Regions from separate parts of the Streptomyces sp. NPDC004561 genome, predicted to be linked through region 1. Evidence: riboswitches for the same ligand, from Rfam matches in the RefSeq annotation. Region 1 holds a riboswitch; each other region holds the start of a gene.
What was found. A riboswitch is a leader RNA that binds a small molecule or an ion and turns the genes downstream of it on or off. The one in region 1 is predicted to bind cyclic di-AMP.

Region 1 (2,257 bases):
GCGTGGTGCGGATCTCGAAGTGCAGGTGCGGGCCGGTGACGTTGCCGGTGGCGCCGGACAGGCCGAGCTGCTGCCCCTCGGTGACCGTCTGGCCGGCCCAGACGGAGAGCCGGGAGAGGTGGCCGTACTGGGCGTAGTAGCCGTCGTTCAGCCTGATGACGACCTGGTTGCCGTAGGCGCCGCCCCAGCCGGCGCTGACGACGGTGCCCGCGGCGACGGCCTTGACCTGGGTGCCGGTCGGCACGACGAAGTCGACGCCCGTGTGGTAGCCGCTGGACCACATGCCGCCGGCCACGTGGTACCTGGTGCCGATGGTGGCGCCGGTCACCGGGAGCGTGTAGCCGGTGGAGGTGACCTGCGGGGCCTGCTGGGCCTGCTGGGCCTGCTGGGTCGACTGGACCTGCGGGGCCGCGTGCGTGGCGGAGGGCTGCGGGGCGCCCGAGGAGTGCTGCGGGGCGGCGGTCTCGGTGCGGGCCGGCGCGGCCTCGCCGCCGAGCGTGAGCTTCAGGCCCGGGTGGATCAGCGACGGGTCGACGCCGACGGCCTGCCGGTTGTCGTCGTAGAGCCGGTGCCAGCCGCCGCGGACGTGCTGCTCGTAGGCGATCACCGAGAGGCAGTCGCCGGACTTGACCGTGTAGGTGCGCAGGGTCCGGCTCGGCTGCTGGGCGACGGTTTTCTGCACGGCCACCGGGAGGGACCGCACGGCCTTTCCGGTCACCGGCTGGGCCGTGGTGGCGGCGTGCGCCCCGGTGGCCCCGACGAGCGGGAGGGCCAGCGCGGCGCCACCGGTTCCGGCGACGGCGATGGAGCGGGAAAAACGCGGGGTCTTGGGACGTCGGTGCTTACCCTTGCCGGGCATGGCGCATTCCTCTCCGACGCCTGCGAGGTCAGCTGTCGGGTTCGGGCTGGAGCGGCCCGGCCGCGGTGCGCGGCTTCACCCCTAGCCTGTCGCGGAGACCGGACAGGCAGTCGTACCTGGTGGGTCCCCCGCTCCTGCCGAACGCGGGTCAAGTGTGTGGGGACTCCGGGCGGCGGCAGGATTCGGCGTTCCGTCCGGATGCGGGGTGAACGTAAGGGAGCAAGACGCGCGGAAACAAGCAGTGGATTCCCGGCGTCGGCGGTCCGGATGATCGAATGCGGGAATACACCATCACCCTGCGTGCATCCCCGCCCCTCCGTTCTGCGAATTCCCCATTTCCCCGCCGCGATTGCGCGGACACGACGCGCACACACGGTCACGAATATGACCCTCATCACGCCCCATCACGCCATGCCCCGTTATTACGTGGCGAGTTGTGATGAAGGAGCTGATTCAGGACAGGCGACTCAGATGCGGCACAACCGGAGAACCGTCGCATCCAGGTCACCCTTGAGTCCGGTGTGCAGCCCGTGGTGCAGCAGCACCGCACCCCGGTGCACTTCACCCGTTTCGCGACATTCGTACGACGCCGCCGGGTCGAGGCCGCGCAGCCGCACGGCCGGCACGGGCTCGCCGTAGCTCTGCGCCTGGAGGCAGGCGAGGACCACGGTCTCATCCTCCAGGAGGTACTGGACGGCGCTCAGCCCGCCCGCCGGGGGCCGCAGCCGGTACTGGTCGCCACGCTGGACGAGCGGCCGGATCTCCTTGTACAGCTCCACCCATCGCCGGGCCTCGGCCAGCTCCCCGTCGCTCCACTCGGTGAGGTCGCCGCCGACGCCGAGGACGCCCGCCATGGCACTGACGAAGCGGAACCGCAGCGAGCTGACCCTGCCGTTGAGCTGGGTGTTCGGGCTGTCGGTGACCCAGGCCGCCATGACCCGGGCGGGGTGGATCTGGCTGAACCCGTGCTGGATGGCCAGCCGGTCCAGCGGGTCGGTGTTGTCGGAGGTCCACACCTGGTCGGTGCGGCTCAGCACCCCGAGGTCGATCCGGCCGCCACCGCCCGAGCAGGACTCGAAGGCGACGCCGGGGTGGGCGGCGCGCAGCCGGTCCAGCAGGGCGTACAGGGCGCGGACGTGGTCCACCCACAGCCGCTGCGGGTACGGCTCGCCGGGCCAGCCGGCGTCGGTGAAGCAGCGGTTGAAGTCCCACTTCACGTAGTCGACAGGGGCGCTGGAGAGCAGGGCGTCCAACTGCTCCCACAGGTACTGCTGGACGTCCTCGCGGGCGAGGTTGAGGACGAGCTGATGGCGCAGTTCGGTCCGCTCACGACCGGCTTGGTACTGCACCCAGTCGGGGTGGGCGCGGTACAGCTCGCTGTCCGGGTTGACCATCTCG
Region 2 (2,257 bases), on a different contig from region 1:
GAGTCGGTGGGGTGTGGTGTCCGTATTCTCTGATCATGGCACCCTCCCCCGCGTACGCACTGATCGCCACCGACCTGGACGGAACGCTGCTGCGTGGCGACGACACCGTCTCCGAACGGTCGCTCGCCGCGCTCGCGCGGGTGGGGCGGGCCGGTGCCAGGCACCTGGTGGTGACCGGCCGCCCGGCCCCCAGGGTGCGGCCCCTGCTGGCGGACCTCGGCTGCACGGGGCTCGCGGTGTGCGGGCAGGGCGCGCAGGTCTACGACGCCGGGGCCGACCGCCTGTTGTGGTCGGTCCGGCTGGACCGGGAGCTGGCCGAGACCGCGCTCGGCAAGATCGAGGCCGAGGTGGGGCAGGTGTACGCGGCGGTCGACCAGGACGGCGTGGACGGGCTCACGCTGATCGAACCCGGCTATCTGATGCCCCACCCGACCCTGCCCGCGGTACGGGTGGACCGGCGCGACGACCTGTGGGGCGAGCCCATCAGCAAGGTGCTGCTGCGCCACGCCACGGTGCCGGACGACGAGTTGGCGGCCATCGCGCGCGGGGTGGTGGGTTCGCTGGCGACGGTCACCATGTCGGGGCCGGGGACGGTGGAACTCCAGCCGTGCGGGGTGACCAAGGCGACCGGGCTGGCGCTGGCCGCCGAGCGGCTGGGGATCGGTGCCGAACGGGCCCTGGCGTTCGGGGACATGCCGAACGACATCCCGATGTTCGACTGGGCCGGACACGGGGTCGCCATGGCCAACGCCCACGCGGAACTCAAGGCCGTCGCGGATGAGGTCACCTCGTCGAACGAGGACGACGGCATCGCCGTCGTCCTCGAAAGACTGTTCCCGACCGACTGGCCGGGATATCAGTAGTGCCTGCCGCGAGCGCCGATCAGTAGGCGCTGTTGACGTGGTCGATCGACCCGTAGCGCGCGGCCGCGTAGTTGCAGGCGGCGGTGATGTTGGCGACCGGGTCGTAGATGTTGAACGAGGTTCCGGCCACGTGGTACGCGTTGAACGTCGGGTCGATGACCTGGAGCAGGCCCTTGGACGGGATGCCCTTGGCCGCGTTGGAGTCCCACAGGTTGATGGCGTTCGGGTTGCCCGAGGACTCCCGCATGACGTTGCGGTAGATGCCGTTGTAGGAGCCGGGGATGCCCTTCTGGGCCATGATCGCGAGCGACTCGCGGATCCAGCCGTTGAGGTTGTTCGGGTAGCCGGCGGGGGTGGTGGAGACCGTCGGGGCCGCGGTGGTGGCCGCGGCGGCGCTGGTCGCTCCGATGAGCGGCATGGCGAGAACGGCGGCACCGGTACCGGCGACGGCGATCATGCGGACGAGGCGGGTGCGGCGGGACTGAGCGGCAGCAGGCATGGGGGTGTTCCTCTCCGGCGCCTGCGAGGTGAGCTGTCGGGTTCGGGCTGGGAGGTGCCCGGCCGTGTCCTGAAGGGACACGACTTAACCCCAAGCCGTTCCGGCGCGACATGTGCCGTCCGGTCCGGCGACTTACCTGGGTCCCCCGCTCCTGCCGTGCGAATGAGTTCGTCGATGGGTTACGTGGGCGGCGGCAGGATTCGGCGTCCGCCCGACGGGTCGGGAACGTATGCGAGAGCACATGTCGGGAACAAGTGCCTGATTCACACAACGCACTATTTGACCTTGGTCTGTGCCGTATGGGGTACTTGATCCTTTGCGGTTGCCAACCCTCAACTCGCCGAGGCGCAGGGGGAGAACGCCCGGCAGGGCGGCCGGGCGCTCCGATGAGCGCGCGTGACCCAATTCACGAAATAGCAAATGGCGCTAATTCGGACATGGGCGATTCGGGCGACCCGGCCCGGGGGTGTGGGTGCGGTGGAACCACTGACGCCGTGTCCGTCGTTCTCGTAGTGGCCGGAGCGTGGAGGGAGGTGGGGGGATGGGGCCACTCGGGTGTACGTCGGGGTGGGCTCACCCGAGATGCGGGGTTACTCCATCTATTTGCCGATTCGATACAAAGCTCTCTGATGCCTGGTTAGTCGATGAATGTCCGTTCTTACCGGATGATCAAAAAGGTGCCGGTCATGATCGATGCCGTCTGGGCTGGAGCCGTGGGCGCTATCGGTGATCGAAACAGGACCGGATACGCTGACTTGAGTGATGGCAGCGACCTATCGACAAACCGTGTAAGCGCCAGCAGACACCAGCAGACAGGAGACCCCTCGTGACCGTCGTCGGGCCGTTCGGGCTGAGCGTGCGGGACCAGGCTCTGGAAGCCGATGTCCAGGCCGGA
Region 3 (2,257 bases), on a different contig from region 1:
CCCGGGCTACGACGACGTCGATGGACGGCACGAGCATCTCCTTCTTGGATGTGACGCTGGAAGTGCGGGGCGGGCTGCCTTGCGGCGGCGCCTTGCGACTAGAGCCTATCCATCCTGGGGGCGTCGGCCACCGACCGACCGACCCGTGGACGGGGAGGGACACGCAGACGGTACCCATTGTTCACCCACGGAACAAAGGGGGTCGCGGGTGAAGAACGGGGAAAGGGCCGGGGGCTGGCGCCGAGACGGCTCCGGACATGAAGAAACCCCGCCCCGGTGCGTACGGGGGAACACGCACCGGGGCGGGGAGCCCGTGGGGACGGGGGTACGGTCCCTCACTCGGCCCTCAGTGCGCGGGCCTGGTGTGTGAGGGTGCTGCGGGTCCGTCCGGAACCGGATGTCACTTCAGGTGCAGCTGCTGACCCGGGTAGATGAGGTCGGCGTTCTGGACGATGCCCTTGTTCAGCTCGAACAGCTTCTCCCAGCCGCCCTGGACGTGGTGCGCGGCGGCGATGGAGCTGAGGGTGTCACCGGTGACGACCTTGTACTCGCCGTCGCCCTTCTTGACCTTCTTGCCGGTCGGGGTGGTGACGGTCTTGGTCACGCTCGGACGCTTGGCGGAGCGGTTGGCGGCCAGCTTCTCGGTGGAGCGGGTGGCGGTGCCGGCGCTCGACGAGGTGCTCTTCGACGAGGTGGTGGGGGCGGAGCCGTTGTACGGGCTGCTGGACAGGCCCGTGCCGCAGACCGGCCAGGCGCCCTTGCCCTGCGCGGCGAGGACCTTCTCGGCGACGGCTATCTGCTGCGCCTTGCCGGCCTCGTTGGCCTGCGCGGCGTACTGGGTGCCGCCGTACGCGGCCCAGGTGGAGGCCGAGAACTGCAGACCGCCGTAGTAGCCGTTGCCGGTGTTGATGGACCAGTTGCCGCCGGACTCGCACTGGGCGACCGCGTCCCACTGGGAGGCGGTGGCGGCGGAGGCGCTGCCGGCCGCCATCAGCGGGGCGGCGACGACGGCGCCGGTGACACCGGCGAGCGTGACGGCGCGGACGGCCTTGGACGGACGACGGTGCTTGCCCTTGCCGGAAAACAGCATGGATCGATCCCCTCACCGACGCCTGCGAGGTGAGCTGTCGGGTTCGGGCCGGTTGAGTTGCCCGGCCGCACACTCGCTTTCGCGAGGTGCGGCTTCACCCCCAGCCGGTCCGGCGTCAACCACCGGGCCCGGCACTTACCTTGGGTCCCCCGCTCCTGCCCACGGCGCTCGAAGCGACGACTGTTCCCGGGCAGCCGCTGGCAGGATTCGGCGTGTGCGGCAGCCGGGGCTCGTGATGACGAGCGGTCCTGACCGTAGACACGTGATCCGGGGAATTTCAAAGACGATCAGGGCTTCTGAGACTCATCCCACACTTTCCCCGAACCGGACATTAGCCGTGAAACGGGGCGTCAACTCCCGCTACTTTCCACCCTTTTCCACACCCACGTCCAGGGTCTGACCGGCGGAGATGTCGTCGGGGTCGGCGCCGATGGCCTTCTTGTTGGCGTCATAGAGCGCGCGCCATCCGCCGTCGACGCCAAGGGAGTCGGCGATGGAGGCGAGGGTGTCGCCCTCGCGGACGGTGTAGGTGTCCGTCCCGCGGGAGGCGTGCCGGGCCGGCGAGGTGTCGTTCTGACCGTTTGACGTGCTTTCATCCGCACTGCCACCCCGGTGCCGTCCGCCACTGCTGAGCGCGCCGGTGTCGACCAGGCTCCAGGAACCGCCGGTCTGCTGGGAATTGTCCGAGTCGTCGGCCGGCGGGATGGTCGCGGAGGCGTCACCGCTCCCCTGCGGGGTCCCACTGCCGGGCAAGGCGGACTTGTCCGACTTGGGGGCGTTCTGCTCCGGAGTGCCGGTGGTCTTGCCCGGATCCTTGGTGGCGCCCTTGCCGTGGCCGGGGACCGGCGTGGCGGTCGGACCGGAGGAGGGGCCGGTGCCGGTGCCGGTGCCGGAGCCGGAGTTGGCGTCGGAGCCGGAGCCGGAGCCGGAGCCGGACGAAGAGGACGAATTCGACAGGCCGGACGAGTCGGAGTTCTCGTCCGATCCGGACGAGTCACCCGAACCGTGGCCGTGACCGGAGCCGCCGACGCCCGGGTCGACGTGCACGGACGCCGAGTTCGAGGTCAGTCCGGACAGCAGGGCGCAGGTGGCCCAGGGGGTCGTGCCCTTGTCGGCGAGGATCTTCTCGGCGACGGCGATCTGCTGCGAGCGGCTGGCCTGGTCGGC

Region 2: linked by a shared signal. The riboswitch ahead of ACWEN3_RS08840 (transglycosylase SLT domain-containing protein) and the one ahead of ACWEN3_RS40485 (M23 family metallopeptidase) in region 1 are both predicted to bind cyclic di-AMP.
Region 3: linked by a shared signal. The riboswitch ahead of ACWEN3_RS05525 (transglycosylase family protein) and the one ahead of ACWEN3_RS40485 (M23 family metallopeptidase) in region 1 are both predicted to bind cyclic di-AMP.

Annotation. Positions count from the first base shown of each region.
Region 1 is NZ_JBSGDB010000552.1:2,993-5,249, reverse strand. It holds gene ACWEN3_RS40485 (M23 family metallopeptidase) at 1-859, opposite strand, end outside; cyclic di-AMP (ydaO/yuaA leader) riboswitch at 862-1,024, opposite strand; gene ACWEN3_RS40480 (alpha-galactosidase) at 1,327-2,257, opposite strand, start outside.
Region 2 is NZ_JBSGDB010000044.1:3,234-5,490, reverse strand. It holds gene ACWEN3_RS08845 (HAD family hydrolase) at 36-863, shown strand; gene ACWEN3_RS08840 (transglycosylase SLT domain-containing protein) at 883-1,362, opposite strand; cyclic di-AMP (ydaO/yuaA leader) riboswitch at 1,368-1,546, opposite strand; gene ACWEN3_RS08835 (polyprenyl synthetase family protein) at 2,189-2,257, shown strand, end outside.
Region 3 is NZ_JBSGDB010000024.1:8,182-10,438, reverse strand. It holds gene eno (phosphopyruvate hydratase) at 1-37, opposite strand, end outside; gene ACWEN3_RS05525 (transglycosylase family protein) at 401-1,090, opposite strand; cyclic di-AMP (ydaO/yuaA leader) riboswitch at 1,095-1,267, opposite strand; gene ACWEN3_RS05520 (transglycosylase family protein) at 1,451-2,257, opposite strand, start outside.